DNA from 3 places in the Streptomyces sp. NPDC001381 genome. Region 2 is predicted to be linked to each of the others. Evidence: riboswitches for the same ligand, from Rfam matches in the RefSeq annotation. Region 2 holds a riboswitch; each other region holds the start of a gene.
The links. Region 2 has a riboswitch for S-adenosylmethionine ahead of thrC (threonine synthase). Riboswitches for the same ligand answer to the same signal wherever they lie in the genome.
Positions count from the first base shown of each region.

Region 1: linked by a shared signal. The riboswitch ahead of ACFY2L_RS02090 (aminotransferase class V-fold PLP-dependent enzyme) and the one ahead of thrC (threonine synthase) in region 2 are both predicted to bind S-adenosylmethionine.
Region 3: linked by a shared signal. The riboswitch ahead of ACFY2L_RS12290 (hypothetical protein) and the one ahead of thrC (threonine synthase) in region 2 are both predicted to bind S-adenosylmethionine.

Region 1 covers NZ_JBIAWO010000001.1:455,053-457,307, reverse strand. The annotation lists gene trpD (anthranilate phosphoribosyltransferase) at 1-627, shown strand, start outside; SAM riboswitch class IV at 703-819, shown strand; gene ACFY2L_RS02090 (aminotransferase class V-fold PLP-dependent enzyme) at 1,165-2,255, shown strand, end outside.
Region 2 covers NZ_JBIAWO010000007.1:341,578-343,832, reverse strand. The annotation lists gene ACFY2L_RS29345 (glucosyl-3-phosphoglycerate synthase) at 1-947, opposite strand, end outside; SAM riboswitch class I at 1,126-1,272, shown strand; gene thrC (threonine synthase) at 1,291-2,255, shown strand, end outside.
Region 3 covers NZ_JBIAWO010000002.1:1,191,894-1,194,148, reverse strand. The annotation lists gene ACFY2L_RS12300 (Orn/Lys/Arg decarboxylase N-terminal domain-containing protein) at 1-360, shown strand, start outside; SAM riboswitch class IV at 464-577, shown strand; partial or broken gene ACFY2L_RS12295 (ABC transporter permease subunit) at 533-778, shown strand; gene ACFY2L_RS12290 (hypothetical protein) at 790-1,206, shown strand; gene ACFY2L_RS12285 (hypothetical protein) at 1,262-2,023, shown strand; gene ACFY2L_RS12280 (hypothetical protein) at 2,114-2,255, shown strand, end outside.

The sequences.
Region 1 (2,255 bases), on a different contig from region 2:
CTGACCCCGCGGCGGGTGGCCGAGGTGGCTCAGGAGGCCGGGATCACGTTCTGCTTCGCGATCAAGTTCCACCCGGCGCTGCGCCACGCCGGCGCCGCCCGCGGCCAGCTGGGCATCCGCACGGTCTTCAACATCCTCGGCCCGCTGACCAACCCCGCCCGGGTGCGGGCCCAGGCGGTCGGGGTCGCGGACCCGCGCATGGCGCCGGTGGTCGCGGGCGTCTTCGCCGAACGCGGCAACTCGTCCCTGGTCTTCCGCGGCGACGACGGCCTCGACGAGCTGACCACGACGGCCACCTCGCGGGTGTGGACCGTCCGCGACGGCAAGGTCACCGAGGAGAGCTTCGACCCGCGTGACGTCGGCATCGAACTGGTGCCGGTGGAGGCCCTGCGGGGCGGGGACCCGTCGTACAACGCGGAGGTCGCCCGCCGCCTGCTGGACGGCGAGCAGGGCCCGGTCCGGGACGCCGTCCTGCTGAACTCGGCGGCCGCGCTGGTCGCCCTGGAGCCGGGCGGCGGAACACTGGCGGAGCAGATCAGGGCCGGTATGGACCGGGCGGCCGAGTCCGTCGACTCGGGCGCGGCGAAGCGGACTCTGGAGCGCTGGGTGGCCGCCAGCAACGCGTAGCCCCACCCCGACGTCGTCCCGCGATCCGGACTCGGGTTGCGGGACGACGATCACTTCACGTACGTTCCTGTACCAGGTCATGAGTGACAGTCATGAGGCCCCGGCCGACTGTCCGGCAACCCTCCGTCCGTGGCGGGGTGCCCCGGGTGAAGACCAGGCCGTGGACAGCAAGGTCCCCGGCAAGCGCGGACCCCTCGCGAAACCAGGGGTCCTGGGTCGTCCGAGGGAGTCTTCCGTGAGCAAGCGAATGCGCTAGGTCGTGTCCGCAAAGTCCCGTCGTTCGCCCGCAGGGCGGCCTCCCGGCGTCGTGGGGGAGCGTGCTCTCGGCGTGCCGGGCGGAAGGCCTCGTACTGGGTGTACCCGGGCTTTCGCCCGGTGCGGCGAGAGTGCGTGCCGGGCGTCGCGAGGCAGGCGGGACTTTGCGGACACGACCTAGGGCGTAGAGCCCCGCCTCCGCATCCCCATTTCGCCTTCCTCCGTGCCGGAGCCACAGCCGCCCGCACGGTGGTTCCCCCTTGCCTCTCACGGGAGTTCCCCATGTCCGTCTCCACCGCTGCCGCCGACCGTACCGTTTGTGCCCCGCTGCCCGTTCTGGGCCGGGACGTCACCGTCCCGCTCGTCACGGGCGGCGAGGTCTCCTACGCGGCACTCGACTACGCGGCCAGCGCCCCCGCCCTGCAGCGCGTCTGGGACGACGTCGCGGCCTACGCCCCGTACTACGGCAGCGTCCACCGCGGCGCCGGCTACCTCTCCCAGCTGTCGACGGACCTCTTCGAGAACGCCCGCAGCACCGTGGCCGGGTTCCTGGACTGCCGGGCCGACGACCAGCTGATCTTCACCCGCTCCACCACCGACTCCCTCAACCTCCTGGCGGCGGCCCTCCCCGCCGACTGCCAGGTCTTCGTCTTCGAGACCGAGCACCACGCCTCGCTGCTGCCCTGGAGGGGCGCCCGGGTCACCTGGCTCGACGCCCCGCGCACCCCGCGGCAGGCCGTCGATACCCTGGAGAAGGCCCTGGCCGACCGCGACCCGTACGGCCCGGCCCTGGTCTGCGTCACCGGCGCCTCGAACGTCACCGGCGAGCTGTGGCCGGTGCGCGAGCTCGCGGCGGCCGCGCACGCGCACGGCGCCCGGATCGTGCTGGACGCGGCCCAGCTGGCCCCCCACCACCCGGTCTCGGTGCGCGACCTCGACGTCGACTGGATCGCCTTCTCCGGCCACAAGCTGTACGCCCCGTTCGGCTCCGGCGTCCTGGCCGGCCGCGCCGACTGGCTGCGCGCGGCGGAGCCGTACCTCGCGGGCGGCGGCGCCAGCCGCAGGGTCACCCGGCGCGAGGACGGGGGAGTGGACGTGGAGTGGCACGAGAGCGAGGCCCGCCACGAGGCCGGCTCCCCGAACGTGATCGGCGCCCACGCCGTCGCGTCGGCCTGCAAGGCCCTCACGGAGGCCGGCTTCGACACGCTGGTCGCCCGCGAGCAGTACCTGATCGAGAAGGTGCGGGCGGGCCTGGCCGGGGTCCCGCAGGTCCGCGTGCTCTCCCTCTTCGGCGACGACGCCCCCCGGGTCGGGGTGATCTCCTTCGTCGTCGACGGCTGGAACAGCTCCCACTTCGCCGCCGCCCTCTCCGC
Region 2 (2,255 bases):
TCGGCTATCTCCGCCATCGGCGGCCGTTCCTCGGTGTCCACCGAGTAGGTGCGGGGCTCGAAGCCGTCGCTGCCGCGCTCGAACTGGGTGAGGGCGGGGCGGACGAGGTGGCCGCGGGCCAGGCGGAGCTGGGCGGTGCGGTAGATCGCCGCCGCCATGCGGCCGAGCGCCTGCCCGTCCTGGTGGCGGTGCTTGCGCACCCCGACGTCGACCTGCGCGAGGGCGTCCAGGCCCACCAGGTGCAGGGCGTCCACCAGCATGCCCAGCTCGACCCCGTACCCGACGGGGAACGGCAGCTGCTCAAGGAGGCTGCGGCGGGCCGCGTACTCGCCGCCGAGCGGCTGCACGAAACCGGCCAGCTGCGGCCAGTGCATGTTGAGCAGCGGCCGGGCCATGAGCTCGGTCACCCGCCCGCCCTGGCCGGCCGTCCTGCCGGAGGCGAGCGCATCCGGCTCAGTGCCGAGAGGACGGTCGTACATGCCCTTGACCAGGTCCACGCCCGGGTCGGTGAGCAGCGGGCCGACGATGCCCGAGACGAAGTCGGAGGAGAACTCCTTCAGGTCGGCGTCGATGAAGCAGACGATGTCCCCGGTCGTGACGAGCAGCGAGCGCCACAGGACCTCGCCCTTGCCGGGCACGGCCGGGATGCGGGGCAGGATCGCGTCGCGGTGCACGACACGCGCGCCCGCCGCGGCCGCGACCTCGGCCGTACGGTCGGTCGACCCCGAGTCGACGACCACGATCTCGTCGACGAGCGGGACCTGGTGCATGAGGTCGTGACGGATGACCGCGACGATGTCGCCGACCGTCTCCTCCTCGTTCAGCGCGGGCAGGACCACCGACACCGACTGGCCCGAGGCGCGCTTCGCGGCCAGGATCCGGTGGAGCGGGCGATCGGTCACGGACCAGGAGCGGGTGGCCAGCCAGCGCTCGACTTCTTCCAGCACAGTCTGCGGCTCCTCACTGTCGTGATCACACCGGGTGCACGGCAGGTGACCGTGTGATCCATCTCGCGGTTCGGACGACTATCTCAACTGTCCTGGCCTTCGGTTACAGTCTTGAACAACGCGGATGACCATCGCATGTCCGGGGTCGTCCGGCGTTCAGCGTTCAACAACCGAATACCGCTCATCCAGAGGGGCAGAGGGACACGGCCCGATGAAGCCCCGGCAACCCTCCAGCCGGTCTGACCACGTCGTCGTGGTGAGGCTCCCGGCTTGGGAAGGTGCCAAATCCGTCTCACGGCGAGATGCGTCGTGAGGAAGATGAGGAGAAAGGGCCTCGCCTCACATGGCTGCGCAGACTGTTGCCACCGAAACCACCGCCTCCCCCGTCGACCTCGGTCCCGCCGCGGCGCTGAGCTGCCGCGAGTGCGGTCACCGCGTCCCCCTCGGCCCGGTCTTCGCCTGCGAGGAGTGTTTCGGCCCGCTCGAGATCGCGTACGACTTCTCCTCCTACGACACGGAGGAGCTCCGCAAGCGCATCGAGGCGGGACCCGCGAACATCTGGCGCTACGCGCCGCTGCTGCCCGTCCCGGCCGACGTGGCGGACAAGCCCAACATCAACCCCGGTTGGACCCAGCTCGTCAAGGCCGACAACCTGGCCCGTGAGCTGGGCATCGACGCCGGCAAGCTGTTCGTCAAGGACGACTCCGGCAACCCGACCCACTCCTTCAAGGACCGGGTCGTCGCCCAGGCCCTGGAGGCCGCCCGCGCCTTCGGCTTCACCACGCTCTCCTGCTCCTCCACCGGCAACCTGGCCGGCGCGGTGGGCGCCGCCGCGGCCCGGGCCGGCTTCCGCTCGTGCGTGTTCATCCCGCACGACCTGGAGCAGGGCAAGGTCGTCATGGCCGCGATCTACGGCGGCGAGCTCGTCGGCATCGAGGGCAACTACGACGACGTCAACCGCTTCTGCTCCGAGCTCATCGGCGACCCGGCGGGTGAGGGCTGGGGTTTCGTCAACGTCAACCTGCGGCCGTACTACGCCGAGGGCTCCAAGACGCTGGCCTACGAGATCGCCGAGCAGCTCGGCTGGCGGCTTCCCGACCAGCTGGTCGTGCCCATCGCCTCCGGCTCGCAGCTCACGAAGATCGACAAGGGTCTGCAGGAGCTGATCAAGCTCGGACTGGTCGAGGACAAGCCGTACAAGATCTTCGGTGCCCAGGCGGAGGGCTGCTCCCCGGTGTCGGTGGCCTTCAAGGCCGGGCACGACGTCGTGCGCCCCCAGAAGCCGAACACCATCGCCAAGTCGCTGGC
Region 3 (2,255 bases), on a different contig from region 2:
CAGCTGTGCTACCAGCGGCTGATCCGCGGCGGCACGCACCGGGTGCGGCTGACCGACGCGCCGGGCCAGGTGGCCGCCGCCATGGTCACCGTCACCCCGCCCGGCATCCCCGTCCTCATGCCCGGCGAGAGCGTCGGCGCCCCCGACGGCCCCCTGCTGCGCTACCTCACCGCACTGGAGGCGTTCGACCGGCACTTCCCCGGATTCCGCAGTGAGACCCACGGCGTGACGGTGGACCCGGACACCGGCGACTATCTCATCGAGTGCCTGCGACCGACGGCGAACGACGGCACGAGCGCGGGCCGCCGCGCCGTGGCGCCGGCGCAGCGCGGTGCGAGGGAAACCCGACCGCATCGCTGATGTCCGACCGCTTCGGCACGCTGCGCCGGCTCACCTCTCGTCATTGACGGATCAAGACCCTTGTCATTGACGGATTACGGCGGCGGTCCATCAAGTTTCACATGGCATTGAGTGTCAGCATCAAGCCCTGGCTCGCTGACCGGCAACCCTCCGACGCGGTGGGGTGGTCCAGGTGCCGGCGCTGACGGTGGTCGGGCTGCCGGCCGGGCAGCTGATCGCGGGTTCGGTGGTGGTGGAGACCGTGTTCTCCCGCGACGGCCTGGGCCGGATCACGGCCGCCGCGGTCACCGTCCAGGACATCCCGCTGGTCCAGGGGGTCGTGGTGTTCGGTGCGCTGGTCTTCGTGCCGGCCAACCTGATCGTCGATCTCGTCTGTCCGCTGCTCGACCCGCGGATCGTGGTGGCCTCCGGCAGGAAGGGGAGTCACGCATGCCCGAGTCCCTCGTCGACGACGTGGCCACCGGCGCCGCGCTCGGTCCGGCGCGACCGGTCGAACCCGGCAGCGGCCCGAGGCCCGGGCGAGGGCGCGAACTGCGGCGCGTGCTGCGGTTCTTGCTGCGCCGGCCCGGTCTGTCGGCATCGGTCCTCGTCGTTGTCCTCGTGGTGCTGGCCGCGTTCCGGCCCGGACCGTTCACCTCGCAGGACCCGCTGCACGGGGTGTCGTCGCAGAATTTCCGGGGTGCCGGCGGCGCGCACTGGTTCGGCACCGACGAACTGGGACGCGACGTGTTCTCCCGGGTCGTGCACGGGGCGCAGCTGTCGCTGAAGGCCACACTGATCGCGGTGGGCCGGCACCCCGCCCCGGCGCCGCTGTTCGGGGTGGCGGGCGGGGGGCCGGGCCGGTAAGTTGGCGATCTTCGGGGTGGCAGACGCTCCGGAGTCCTTGAATGTGAACGCCATGATGCGCCCAGACCAGCCCCGCGCCCGACTTCGTCTCGATGCCGCGCTGGACGGCCTCACCGCCACCTTCGGCGGGATGACCGCACACCCCGACGAGCACAACTGCGAGTGTCACTGGGGCAGCCCCGAAGACCTTGCGCAGCTCAAGACGCCGGACGTGGAGCTGGACCCCGACCTCCTGCGGCGCACCTGGCAGGCCTGCGACTGGAGCGACCACGACTCCGTGCTGCGGCGGATCCTTCCCCAGTTCGCCCCGGCCCTCGTCGCCGGGCTCGTCCAGCCGCCCCTGTTCGTCATGGCGGAGGTCGGCCAGGCGTTCGCTCGCGGTCATTGGCAGCAGTGGCCCGACGCCCAGGCGGAAGCGGTCGGGGAGTTCCTGCACGCGTGGTGGGCCGACACGCTCACCGATCCGGCGCCCGTCGTACCGGCGTACGAGGTGCTCACCCTGTGCACCGAGGCAGCCGGCGCGCTCACCCCGTGGCTCGACGACTGGGCGACGCTGACCGGTCCCCCGGCCGACCAGCACCTGGCCGAACTGGCGGCACAGTGGGAGTACGACCTGCTCGGCGACCAACTCCCCTGGCACGCCTGGGACGACGAGGAGGAGATGCGCGCGGAGCTCACCGCCTGGCTGGTCCGCCACGCCCCTGCCCGGCTCCGGGCCCACGGCGCGTCCGAGGAACTGCTCCACCGCATACGGCTGCTCGGCCTCACCGGCCCCGCTCGCTGGGAGGACCCTCACTGGCCCGACCGCCGTTACTGACCCGCCGCACCGTGCGGCCCCCCGGGTCGGGGCGTGCACGTCCTGCGACCGAAGGTGTTTGCGGTCCGAGCGAGGGGCAATGCGAAGTCCATGACTGAACCGAACAAGGAGACGAAGGACGAGCGCGGCGCCACACGAGCGACCGCAGCGAAGGCCCGGCGCACGGCGGACAAGGCGACCGCCCCCGCCGCACGGGCCGCGAAGGGTGCCGCGAACAAGACGGGTGACGCCA